Regions from separate parts of the Mesorhizobium sp. P160927 genome, predicted to be linked through region 1. Evidence: predicted binding sites of a transcription regulator. Region 1 holds the regulator's gene; each other region holds the start of a gene.

Evidence for each region. The regulator PhoB, encoded in region 1, activates phosphate uptake and scavenging genes when phosphate is short. The targets are predictions, from matches to a motif close to TGTCATNNANCTGTCAT.
Region 2: AC3CB8_RS23235 (esterase-like activity of phytase family protein) is a predicted target of PhoB. The motif match lies at 1,432-1,448, and genes of this name have one in related genera.
Region 3: AC3CB8_RS08215 (ceramide glucosyltransferase) is a predicted target of PhoB. The motif match lies at 1,432-1,448, and genes of this name have one in related genera.
Region 4: phnC (phosphonate ABC transporter ATP-binding protein) is a predicted target of PhoB. The motif match lies at 1,636-1,652, and genes of this name have one in related genera.

Annotation. Positions count from the first base shown of each region.
Region 1 covers NZ_JBYMDW010000001.1:246,140-249,344, forward strand. The annotation lists gene xylF (D-xylose ABC transporter substrate-binding protein) at 1-56, opposite strand, end outside; gene AC3CB8_RS01215 (ROK family protein) at 323-1,558, shown strand; gene phoB (phosphate regulon transcriptional regulator PhoB) at 1,561-2,250, opposite strand; gene phoU (phosphate signaling complex protein PhoU) at 2,270-2,977, opposite strand; gene pstB (phosphate ABC transporter ATP-binding protein PstB) at 3,003-3,205, opposite strand, start outside.
Region 2 covers NZ_JBYMDW010000001.1:4,758,234-4,761,438, reverse strand. The annotation lists gene AC3CB8_RS23235 (esterase-like activity of phytase family protein) at 1-1,320, opposite strand, end outside; gene AC3CB8_RS23230 (glycine cleavage T C-terminal barrel domain-containing protein) at 1,551-1,823, shown strand; gene AC3CB8_RS23225 (trimethylamine methyltransferase family protein) at 1,839-3,205, shown strand, end outside.
Region 3 covers NZ_JBYMDW010000001.1:1,659,707-1,662,911, forward strand. The annotation lists gene AC3CB8_RS08205 (Hsp33 family molecular chaperone) at 1-862, shown strand, start outside; gene apaG (Co2+/Mg2+ efflux protein ApaG) at 936-1,328, opposite strand; gene AC3CB8_RS08215 (ceramide glucosyltransferase) at 1,548-2,699, shown strand; gene AC3CB8_RS08220 (O-succinylhomoserine sulfhydrylase) at 2,730-3,205, opposite strand, start outside.
Region 4 covers NZ_JBYMDW010000001.1:6,022,849-6,026,053, forward strand. The annotation lists gene phnL (phosphonate C-P lyase system protein PhnL) at 1-88, shown strand, start outside; gene AC3CB8_RS29505 (DapH/DapD/GlmU-related protein) at 85-723, shown strand; gene AC3CB8_RS29510 (DUF1868 domain-containing protein) at 810-1,520, shown strand; gene phnC (phosphonate ABC transporter ATP-binding protein) at 1,731-2,588, shown strand; gene phnD (phosphonate ABC transporter substrate-binding protein) at 2,701-3,205, shown strand, end outside.

The sequences.
Region 1 (3,205 bases):
GCGAGCGTAAGCGACATGGCGACACCCGCCAGAATGGCGACTGTGAATCTCTTCATGATATCCTCCCTGCGCCCGCGTGTGGCGCGACCAAACTGGCCCCAAAGGCCGGCACGAAGGCCCTATTTTTTCGAGCCTCGAAAAAACACTGGTCCATCGCCGGAACCCTGTCAACATCGATTATGACGGATTTTGAGGTGCCGGAAGCCTTTTTTCGAGCCTCGCAATAAATAAATGACAGCCCCAGCCGCTTCTGCCAGTATTCGACCTGTTGCCGAGGGTGTTCGAGGAGGCGTCAAGAACCGCGGCGACGGGGAGGGAAATCATGTCGGTCGGAATCCGCCACGACGATCTGCGCCGGCGCAATCGCGCAATGGTGATTGGGGCCGTGCGCCGGGGTGGCCAGCCCTCGCGCACCGAGATCGCCGCCACCACCGCCCTCAGCCACTCGACTATATCGGCCATATCAGCCGACCTGATCGGCGAAGGTATCCTGAGCGAAGGCAAGCCGAACGAGGCCGGCTCACTGAAACGCGGCCGGCCGCAGGTTGGCCTTGGCCTCAACCCCGAGGCCGCGGCGGTCATGACCGTGGTGCTGTCGCTGAATTTCCTCTCCGTCGCCGTCATCGACTACGCCGGCCAGGTGATATCGGAGGAGCAGCGCCGGCTGGACACGCTGACCATGTCGCGCGAGGCGCTGATCGGCGAATGCGTGGCCATCGTCCGGCGCCGCCTCGAGGATCCCGACCTCGACGTCGCCAGCATCGCCCGCATCGCGCTGGCGATCCAGGGCATCACCGACACCGAGGCGCGCGCCATGCTGTGGTCGCCGATCACGCCCCAGACGGACATTGCCTTCGCCGATATACTCGAAGCCGAATTCGGCATCCCCGCCACCATGGAGAACGACTGCAACATGATGGCGGTGGCGCTGCGCTGGCGCGACCCCGAGCGCTACCGCGACGACTTCATCGCCATCCTGCTCTCGCACGGCATCGGCATGGGCCTGGTGCTGAAGGGCGAGCTGTTCACAGGCACCCATTCCTCGGGCGGCGAGTTCGGCCACATGATCCATCGCCCGGGCGGCGCGCTCTGCCGCTGCGGGCGGCGCGGCTGCGTCGAGGCCTATGCCGGCAACTATGCCATCTGGCGCAATGCAGGACAGATGGGTGAGGACGCCAAACCGGTCGACGTCAGCGACGCCGACATGCGTGCATTGGCGGCCACGGCGCGCGAAAGAGACGGACCGGAACGCGAGGCCTATCGCAAGGCCGGGGAGGCGCTGGGCTATGGGCTTGGCAGCCTGTTCGCGCTGATCGATCCGGCGCCCGTTGCGATGGTCGGCGTCAGCGCCGCCGCCTTCGATCTGATCGAGCCGGCCTTGCGCGAGGCCATCGCCCAGACCGCCGGCGGCCAGCATTCGACGTCGATTTCCTTCGATACAGAGCCGAACGAATTGCCGCTGATCCGCGAGGGCTGCGCCATGCGCGCGCTCACCTTCGTCGACCAGGAGATCTTCGCGCCGGGCATGCAGGTGAGATCCGGCAAGAACGTGGCCTGATCTCAATCCTCGCGGATCGCGTAGCCTGCGCCACGGATGGTGCGTATCACATCGGGCATGCGGCCATTGTTTACCGCCTTGCGCAGGCGGCCGACATGCACATCCACGGTGCGCTCGTCGATGTAGATCGTCTCGCCCCAGACATTGTCGAGCAACTGGCTGCGCGAGAATACGCGGCCGGGATGGCGCATCATGAACTCGAGCAGGCGGAACTCGGTCGGTCCGAGCCGGATCTCGCTCTTCTTGCGATAGACCCGGTGCGATTCGCGGTCGAGCACGATGTCGCCGACCTTGAGCACGCTGGACAACACTTCCGGCTTGGCGCGGCGCAGCAGCGCCTTGACCCGGGCCATGAATTCCGGCGTCGAGAACGGTTTGACCAGATAGTCGTCGGCGCCGGTCGAGAGGCCGCGCACGCGGTCGCTCTCCTCGCCGCGCGCCGTCAGCATGATGATCGGCAACCGCTCCGTCTCGGGCCGCATACGCAGGCGCCGACAGAGTTCGATGCCGGAAACCGCCGGCACCATCCAGTCGAGCACCAGGAGGTCGGGCACGTTTTCCTGGAGGCGGATCTCGGCTTCGTCGCCGCGTGTCACCACCTCGACCTGGTAACCCTCGGACTCCAGATTGTAGCGGAGGAGCACGCCCAGCGGCTCCTCGTCCTCCACCACCATGATGCGTGGCGCGATCATCGATTGATCATCCCTGCCGTCAAGCCGCCGGCACCGACATCGCCGTCTCGTCCTGCTTCGGACGGTTGGCGGGCAGTTGCGTGCCGGTCAGCACATAATACGCATTCTCGGCAATGTTGGTCACATGGTCGCCGATGCGTTCGAGATTCTTGGCGCAGAACAAAAGATGCGTGCAAGCAGTGATGTTGCGGGGATCCTCCATCATGTAGGTCAGGAGTTCGCGGAAGACCGAAGTGTATTTGACATCGATGCGTTCGTCGTCATTCCTGAGCTTGGCGAGGGCGGCGGCATCGCCGGCCGCATATTCCTCGACCACGCCCTGCACCTGGATCAGCACCAGCTGCGCCATGGAGTCTATGGAATGCGACAGGTCGCGCGGCGTGGCGGTGAGGCCGACGGAGCCGACGCGCTTGGCGATGTTCTTGGCAAGGTCGCCGATGCGTTCGAGATCGCCCGCCATGCGGATCGAGCCGACCACATGACGCAGATCGTCGGCCATCGGCTGGCGCTTGGCGATCAGGGTGATGGCGCGATCATCGAGTTCGCGCTGGCGCGCGTCCATGATGGCGTCGTCGGAGACGACGCGCTGTGCCAGCGCGTTGTCGGAATTCAGCAGCGCCTTGGTGGCGCCGCCGACCATAATGCCGGCGAGATCGCCCATGTCGCTGATCAGCCTGCTGATCTGTCCGAGATCCTCGTCGAAGGCTGCGACTGTGTGTTCGGCCATGATCCTGGTCCTCGTATGCGTGAGATCAGCCGAAGCGGCCGGTGATATAATCCTGCGTGCGCTTCTCGCGAGGCGACGTGAAGATCTTCTCGGTCTTGTCGAATTCGACCAGCTCGCCCAGATACATGAAAGCCGTCTGCTTCGAGACGCGCGCGGCCTGCTGCATGTTGTGGGTGACGATGACGATTGTGTAGTCGGCTTGCAACTCGTCGATCAATTCCTCGATCT
Region 2 (3,205 bases), 4.5 Mb from region 1:
GTCGGGCAGCTTCGGATCGAGAACGCTGGCCAACGACATCGCTTCCCACTTCTCCGAAAGCTCATTGTGGTCCTTCCCGCCGCCATTGTGCAGGCCGAAGTGGCCAAGCGCGGTGGCGTCGTTGATGTCGATGAACGGCGTCAGCTTGGCCGGCGTCACCGAGGGATCAAGCACGCCCTTGGGTGCGACCGGCTTGTCGGCCGCGTCGAAGGCGCCGCCCGCGATGTCGGTCGCGCCGGAGACGTCGACGATGTTGATCTGGCGGTAGAGCGAAGCGTCACCCTTCTTCAGGCCCTGGCCGTTGCCGCTGTCGCGCGCCAGCATCAGGAAGGATGTGTCCGAAAGCGCCACGATCTCGCTCTGCGCGGCGATTTTGGTCTTGCCCTTGGCATCCTTGAACACCGGCAGCGGCACGACATATTCATGCGCGAGCTTCAGATGGGCGAGGTCGGAAGCATCGTAGACCAGCGCCCGCGTGTTCTGCCGTGTCGAGGGTGAATCGCCGCCGTCCTGCCTCGGCGCCGACTGCAGCACGGCGATCAGGAACTTGCCGTCCGGCGTCATCGCCATGCCTTCGAGGCCCTGGTTGTTCTGGCGCCCGGTTTCGGGATCCTTCGGATCAGGGTCGGCGGCGCCCGGGCCGGGGTTGTCGGAGGAGAAGTTCGGCGCTCCCTTGCGCATCGGCACGAGGGCCGCGGGCGGCTGGGTCGCCGACATCAGGCGGCCTTGCGCGGAGAACCTGTAGATGTTGGGGCCGTACTCGTCGGAGATGAACATCGAGCCGTCCGGCAGCCGCACGATGGCTTCATTGTCGAGCGCAAGCTTGCCATTGGTGGCGACGGGCAGCATCGGCATGTCGCCGGCCGCGGCGCGTACGTCCGACAGCGGATCGAGGCCGGTGGCATCGGCGCCCTTGTCGTCGGTCAGAAGCATGCTGTCGGCAAGCGTCGCCTTGACGCCCGTCTGCTCCTGGCCGGCCGCGGAAGCAGCGCCCGGCGCGGCAGGCGTGAATTCGATGGCGATGGTGTTGAGGCGCGGCCGGTAGTCGGTGGTGCCGGCGACATTGTAGCCACGGTCGGGCAGGAGCCAGAGCGATCCCTTGTAGATGCCGGCATCATGCGTCCAGCCCGACATGTCGATCGCCATGCCCGAGCCCGAGCCGAAGGTCTCGCCGAACTTGTCGCGCTGGTCGGCCGGGATGCGGCCGACGCCGACGAGGCCCTTGTTGATATAGGCCACGCCATCGGCAAGCGCCGGGGTGAGGGCGGTGAACAAGGCCAGCGCGACGCCAAGCGAGGCGGTTCGGTGCAGGGGTTTCATGGACAATCCTCTTTATGACGAAGCACGCCGGAGCGGCCGAAGGAAAATCAAAAGAGGTGCCGCATCGATGATGCGGCGCGTGCCTCCCCGAAAGCGATCTAAGGCGTCAACATGATGCTTGCGTGACAGTGCGCGATACGGGTCCGCCGGTATCTCCATGTGCGGATAAAAAAAGCTGGAGAGCGGGATTAGTGACCTCCCATGGAGCGTGCCTGCCCTATTAGACACTTATGTCTAGTACGAATATGGTGCCGGCTTCGACCGGACCGGGAGGGGAAGCCTTGAAGCCGCGCTATCGCGCAGTGGTCATCGGGGGTGGCGTTGTCGGCGCCTCGGGCGGATTTGCCTACACGATCGGCAAGAGCGTCGCGCTGGCGTTGGTGGACGACGGTTTCGCCGGGGAGGGGATGGCGCTTTGCGTGCACATTGTCGGCGTCGAACGGACGGCGCGGGTCATCGCGGCCTCGGTCTACGATCCCCGACGCGGGGCGGTGCGGCAATAAGGAGGAGTTTTTCTGATGGTCGATGACGCTGCACAGGATACGAGGCGCGAACGCCGGCGCGGGCGCATGGGCGAGGCAGGCAGCGAATCAAGCCGCAAGCCCAATTACCGGTCGCTGAAGAATCCATTCCTGCCGCAGCCGATCTTTTCCGACGACCAGGTAGCGTCGATCCACGACACGGCGCTGCGCGTGCTGGAGGAACTGGGCATCAAGGTGCTGCTGCCCGAGGCGCGCGAGGTGCTCGCCCGCGCCGGCGCCCTGGTCGACCCCGACACCGACATGGTGCGCATCGGCCGCGACATGGTGGCGGCAGTCTTAGCCTCGGCGCCGCGATCGATCCACGCTTATGCCGGCGCGCGCGCTCGCGACCTGTCGCTTGAACTGGGCTCGATGACGTTCCTGGCTGGTTCCGGCGCGCCCAATGTCACCGATCTCGAGCGCGGCCGGCGGCCCGGAACGCTGGTCGCCTTCGAGGAGTTGATCAAGCTGGTGCAGCATTTCGACGTCTTGCACATGCTGGGGCCGTGCATCGAACCGCAGGACATCGACAATCGTTTCCGCCACTATGCAGTCAACCGGGCGCAGCTGACCCTGTCGGACAAATTCCCGTTCGTTTTCGCGCGCGGCACGCCGCAGGTCGATGACAGTTTCGAGATGATCAGGCTGGCCCGGGGGCTGTCCGAGGACGAGTTCCGCTCGGGCGCGCATTGCTACACCGTCATCAACACCAACTCGCCGCGCCAGCTCGACATTCCGATGGCGCAAGGCATCATCGATTTCGCCAAGGCGGGCCAGGTCCTGATCATCACGCCGTTCTGCCTAGCGGGCGCGATGGCGCCGATCACCGTGGCCGGCGCGCTGACCTTGCAGCATGCCGAAGCGCTGGCCGGGCTGACGCTGGCGCAGATCGTGCGGCCGGGCGCGCCGGTGGTCTACGGTTCCTTCTCCTCCAATGTCGACATGAAATCGGGCGCACCGGCCTTCGGCACGCCGGAGCATGTGAAGGCGACATTGGGTGCGGGCCAATTGGCGCGCTTCACCGGTCTGCCCTGGCGCTCGGGCGGCGGCAGCGCGGCCAACGTTTCGGATGCGCAGGCCGCGCACGAGACGCAGTTCGCCCTGTGGGGCTCGGTGCTGGCGGGCGCCACCGTCTGCATCCACGCGGCCGGCTGGCTGGAAGGGGGCTTGAGCGTTTCCCTGGAAAAGCTGGTCACCGACATCGAGGCGCTGCAGACGGTCGCGGAACTTTGTGCGGCGACCCCTGGCGACGACGACGCGATTGGCTTCGAGGCGATCGCCGAAGTGCAGCCGGGAGGCCACTTCTTCTCGGCCGGCCACACCATGGCGCGCTACCGCACCGCCTTCTACGAGCCGCTGGTGGC
Region 3 (3,205 bases), 1.4 Mb from region 1:
CCTTGGCCGCCACGATTATCCCGAGCCGGTCGCCCGCCTGCTGGCGGAAGCCTGTGTGCTGACCGTTCTGCTCGGCACCTCGCTTAAATTCGAAGGCAAGTTCATCCTGCAGACCCGTACCGACGGGCCTGTCGACATGCTGGTCGCGGACTTTTCCACGCCCTCGGCACTGCGCGCCTACGCACGCTTCGATGCGGATCGGCTCGAAGCACTGGTCGCCGCAGGTGAGACGTCCCAGCAGACGCTGCTTGGCAGCGGCGTGCTGGCGCTGACCATCGACCAGGGCGCTCATACGCAGCGTTATCAAGGCATCGTCCAGCTCGATGGCGAAACGCTGGAAGATGCGGCACGCACCTATTTCCGTCAGTCGGAACAGATCCCGACCGATATCAGGCTCTCGGTCGCCAAGCTGCTGACGCCCGGTGTCGGCGGCGCGCGCGAGCAATGGCGCGCCGGCGGCATCCTGGCGCAGTTCCTGCCGCAATCGCCCGAGCGCATGCGCATTCCGGACCTGCCGGGTGGGGACGGCGATCCGCGCGAGCAAGTCCACGATCCCGCCGATAATTCCTGGCAGGAACTCCTGGCGTTGCTAGGCACCATCGAGCCGACCGAATTGATCGACCCGACCATCGGCGCCGAGCGGCTGCTTTATCGCCTCTTCCATGAGCATGGCGTGCGCGTCTTCGGCGGCGTTCCCGTCGCCGACCAGTGCTCATGCTCCCGCGACAAGATCCGTGGCATCCTCGAAGGCTTCTCCGCGCAGGAGATCAAGGACAGCACCGAGGATGGCGGCATCCATGTCGCGTGCGAATTCTGCTCGACGCAGTACGACTTCGACCCAGCCGAGTTTGCGGCTCAGTAAAGCCTTTCCTTCTCCCCGTTCCGCGGGGAGAAGGTGCCCGAAGGGCGGCTGAGGGCAGCGTGACCGTCGGCCCTCAGTTCACCGTGCGCCTTGTCCCCGGCAGATCGAGCGAGAAGGCTGGGATGGCGATGTCGAACGTCTCGCCGCGCTTGTTGCGCATCGTGTAGCGTCCGACCATGATCCCGGAGGGTGTCGAGAGCGGGCAGCCGGACGTGTACTGATAGCTGTCGCCGGGATTGAGTTCCGGCTGGTCGCCGACAACGCCCGGCCCGCGCACCTCCTCGACCCGGCCGGCACCATCGGTGATATGCCAATAGCGCGACAGAAGCTGCACGAACTCGTCAGACTGGTTGTCAATCGTTATCTGATAGCCCCAGACGTAGCGGTTCTCCTGGGGATCCGAACGATCCTCCAGATAGAACGGCCTGACCTGCACTTCGATGTTGCGCGTCACGGCGCGGTACATGAGCGGCTCCAAAACAATCCGACGACTTTCGACGCTCGCGGTGAGCAGGTCAACGTGCGCGTCTTGTCGCGCCTGGGATTGAAACGCAGGTGCCGGCAAAGAATGTCATTTAAGTGACACACGACAATGGTGGTGTGCGCGAACCGGGCGACTCGGCCCTCTGTCGAACTGTTGAAAACGGCCGCGACGCGGGCCGACTTCCGGAGTGACCAGATCTCGATGGAACTCACTCTCATATCCGCCTCGCTTTCGACCGCACTCATCCTCTCAAACGCTGCCAGCATCCTGCTTGCCGCTTCACAGCTGAAACGGCGCGCCACGATCGCCCCGCCGGCGGGCAGATCGCCGGCGGTGTCGATTGTCGTCCCGTCGCGCGGCGTCGAGCCCTTCACACGTGAGACGCTGGAACGCGCCTTCGCGCTCGACTGGCCACGCTACGAACTGATCTTCTGCGTCGCCCATGCCGACGACCCGGTGGTCAAACTGATAAACAGAGCGATTGCCCGGTTTCCGCAGGTGCCGGCCCGGCTGTTGATCGGCGACGATCGTGTCAGCGCCAATCCCAAGCTCAACAATTGCGTCAAAGGCTGGGAAGCTGCGCGCCACGACTGGGTCATTCTTGCCGATTCCAACGTTCTGATGCCTAGGGACTATGTCGAGCACATGATGGCGGCGTGGCGGCACCGTACCGGCCTTGTCTGTTCGACGCCGATCGGCTCCAGGCCAGATGGTTTCTGGGCCGACGTCGAATGCGCCTTCCTGAACACATTGCAGGCCCGCTGGCAGTATGCCGGCGAGGCGCTCGGCCTCGGCTTCGCGCAGGGCAAGAGCATGCTGTGGAACAAGCCGATGCTGGACGCCAATGGCGGCATCCGCGCGCTGGCCGCCGAGATCGCCGAGGACGCCGCCGCGACCAAGCTGGTGAACGGCCTCGGCCTGCGTGTCAACCTCGTTGCGGCGCCCTTCGAGCAGCCGCTCGGCCAGCGCACGTTTCGCGAGATCTGGTCGCGCCAGGCCCGCTGGGCGCGCCTGCGCCGCGTCACCTTCCCGCTGTTCTTCGCGCCCGAGATCCTGACTGGTGCGGCGGTCCCGCTGGTTCTTGCGCTGGTTGCGGCGGGGAGCGCCGGCGTCAGCCTCTGGGCGACCGCGATTGCCGTGCTGGCGGCGTTCTATCTTCCGGAATGCGCTCTGGCCCTGGCCAAGGGTTGGCACGTCTCGACGCGCATGATCGCGGCGACGGTCGCGCGGGACGTCATGCTCCCGGCCATCTGGGCGCGCGGCTGGCTCGGCGGCGCCGTCGACTGGCGCGGCAACGCCATGACCATCCGGACCAAGACGGCGGAGCTGGAGGAGACGCCGTCGAGCGCCTGATTGCTGCTGACGACGCTGCCTGGACGAAACCTATTTGGCGGCCTTCAATGCTTGCGCGATATCTTCCAGCAGATCGTCCGTATCCTCCAGGCCGACCGACAGCCTGAGCGTACCGGGCCCGATGCCGAGTTCGGCGCGGGCCTCGTCGTTCAAATTCTTGTGGGTGGTCGTCGCCGGGTGGGTGATCAGGCTCTTGGCATCGCCCAGATTGTTCGAGATCAGCACGATGTCGAGGGCGTTCTGCAGGGCGAAGGCCGCCGGCTTGCCGCCCTTGACGTCGAGGCAGATCAGCGTCGAGCCACCCGACATCTGCTTCTTGACGATATCGGCCTGCGGGTGGTCGGCGCGGCCGGGATAGATGACGCGGGCGATCTGCGGCTGCTCGGCCAGGAAGTCGGCGATCTTGCCGGCGCTCTCGGTCTGCTGGCGCACGCGCAGCGGCAAGGTCTCGAGGCCCTTCAGCAAGGTCCAGGCGTTGAACGGCGACAGGCTGGGGCCCGTGTGGC
Region 4 (3,205 bases), 5.8 Mb from region 1:
CATCTTCCACGATCAGGATGTGCGCGAGGCGGTGGCCGACCGCATCATCGACGTCACCGCCTTCGCTCCGGGAAAACTCGCCGCATGACCAGGAACCTATCGGAGACGCCGCTGGTTCACCCGACGGCGGAGGTGCACAACTCGACACTCGGCCGCTGGACCGAGATCGCCGACCGCAGCCGGGTTTCGGAAAGCGAGCTCGGCGACTATTCCTACATGATGCAGGACTGCGCGGTCTGGTGCGCGACGATCGGCAAGTTTGCCAACATCGCCGCCAGCGTGCGCCTCAACGCCACCAACCACCCGACCTGGCGGCCGACGCTCCACCACTTCACCTATCGCGCCTCCGACTATTGGGACGACGCCGAGCATGAGAGTGAATTCTTCGCTGAGCGCCGCGCCAAGCGCGTCACCATCGGCCACGACACCTGGCTCGGCCACGGCTCGACCGTCCTGCCCGGCGTCACCATCGGTGACGGCGCCGCCGTTGGCGCCGGAGCGGTCGTCTCGAAAGACGTCGCGCCCTACACCATCGTCGCCGGGGTACCGGCAAAACCGATCCGCGAGCGCTTCGACCGCCGCACCGCCGCGCGCTACCAGGCGCTTGCCTGGTGGGACTGGGATCACGCAAGGCTGCGCGTCGCGCTCGACGATTTTCGGGAGCTGACGGCCGAAGCGTTTTTGGAGAAATACGAGGAAAGTGCATCGGGCAAAGGGGCATAGCCCTCACATCTTCGCCAGATCGCCGGCTTGTTCATATCCTTGACACAGGACTCGGACAGGACGCGATCTCCTTCAAGGAGATCGCCATGCTCGACACCATCAAACCCTCGCTCGCCGGATTCTTCGCCGGCTCTAACCCGGCGTCGCCGGCGCATCTTGGCACGCGCTACGATTCCTCAGGCAACTTCCTCCTCGAGCCGGGCAACACCGTCGTCAGCCATCTGGTCAGCGGCTCGCATTCGGAAGCGGTGGTGTTAGCCGTCCGCGAGAAGATGCTGGCGATGCCTGATGCCGACCGCCTCGCCTTCACGCCGGTCTCCAGCCTGCACATGACGCTGTTCCAGGGCATCATCGAATATCGCCGCCGCTTGCCTTACTGGCCGCAGGACGTGCCGCTCGACACCAGCATCGACGCCATGACCCGCCTCTATCTGGGGCGCTTGAAAGGGTTCGAGGGCTTCGGCCCATTCAACATCAAGGTGGTCGAGATCCTGCCGACCGGCCTCACCGTCGCCGGCGCGACGGACGAGGATGTGCGCATCATGCGTCAATGGCGCGATGCGCTCGCGGTGCCGTTCGGCTACCGCCATCCCGATCACGACACCTACGTCTTCCACATCACCTTCGCCTATCAGATCCAGCGCCTTGATGACGATGGAGCCGCCGCGTGGCAGGCGCGGGTTGACGATTGCCTGGCGCTTTTCGCGCGCCAGGCGCCGGTGATCGAGATCAAGGCTCCCGCCTTCTGCGCATTCCGCGACATGAAGCATTTCGAGGAATTGCTGGTGCTCGGCTGATCGCCCGCCAGGCGCCAATGCATGTCGCCGAAAGTGACCTCGGTGTCGGGAGAACGACATGCATAAAAACAAAAGACCTGAAGCGCGACGCGCTTCAGCCGTCGCCCCTGTGGAGCGTAACAAAACTGACATCATCGCGACACGGCAGGTTCATGTGGCTGCGTTAGGCGAGTGCCTGACGATCAATATGGACCGGACTGGAACCAGCCCATGTCAGCAAGCTCTGCCACACTCGAAATCCGCGGCGTCAGCCGACGATTTGGCAAGAACACTGCCGTCAGCGACGTCAGCATCTCGATCCCGCAGGGGCAGATGGTCGGCGTCATCGGTCGTTCGGGCGCCGGCAAGTCAACTCTTCTTCGCATGATCAACCGTCTTGTCGACCCCAGCCAGGGGTCGATTTTTTTTGACGGCGCCGAGGTCTCCCAGCTGCGCGGCTCGCCGCTGCGGCGCTGGCAGCGCGACTGCGCCATGATCTTCCAGCAGTTCAACCTGGTGCCGCGCCTCGACGTGCTGACCAACGTGCTGCTCGGCAAACTGAACCACCGTTCGACCCTGTCCAATCTTCTAGGCATGTTTTCGCGCGCCGAGTGCGCCGAGGCGGTCGCCGCGCTCGAGCGGCTCGACATCGCCCGCACCGCACTTCAGCCCGCCGGTACGCTGTCGGGCGGCCAGCAGCAGCGCGTCGCAATCGCCCGCGCCATGATGCAGCAGCCCAGGGTGATCCTCGCCGACGAGCCGATCGCCTCGCTCGACCCGCTCAACGCCAAGGTGGTGATGGATTCGCTGCAGGACATCAACCTGCGCGAAGGCATCACCGTTGTCACCAATCTGCATACGCTCGATACCGCCCGCACCTATTGCAACCGCATCATTGGCATGGCCGCCGGCAAGGTCGTCTTCGACGGCCCGCCCGAAGAGCTCGACCGCCAAGCCGTGCGTCTTGTCTATGGCGCCGACAGCAATGGCGGCGAGATATCGGAGGTCATCACCTCCACCAGTGTTGCCTTCAAGCAGAAGATCGCCGCATCCGCCGGACCGCTCGAACCCGCATTCCCGGGATACTGAGCCCATTACGGGCCAAAAGTGAGCAGCCTGGATCGTCCGCCCGCGTCAAGGGCACTTGTCAAGATCAAGAACGCTGCCGGCGCGGGGCCGGAACCTACAGGAGAGATAACAGATGTTCAGGAAGATGGTTTTCAGCGCCGTTTCGGTGCTCGCCATGGCCACCAGCATGGCCCATGCCGCCGACATGAAAGAATTTCGCGTCGGCATTCTCGGCGGTGAAAACGAAACCGACCGGCTGCGCAACTACCAGTGCCTGGCCGATCACCTGAAGGCAGAGTTTGGCTTCGAGAAGGTCTCGCTGTTCCCCGCCGCCGACTATGACGGCGTCATCCAGGGCCTGCTCGGCGGGACGCTCGACTTCGCCGAACTCGGCGCTTCCGGCTACGCCAGCGTCTATCTCAAGGATCCGAAGGCGGTTACCCCGATCCTCACCACCAAGCAGACCGACGGCTCCACCGGCTACTATTCGATCGGGCTGGCGCTGAAGACGTCGGGGATCACCGACATCAAGTCGGCCAAGGGCAAGAAGCTCGGCTATGCCGATCCGGATTCGACCTCCGGCTATCTGATCCCGCTGACCCAGATTCCGAAGGACACCGGTGCCTCGAACGAAACCT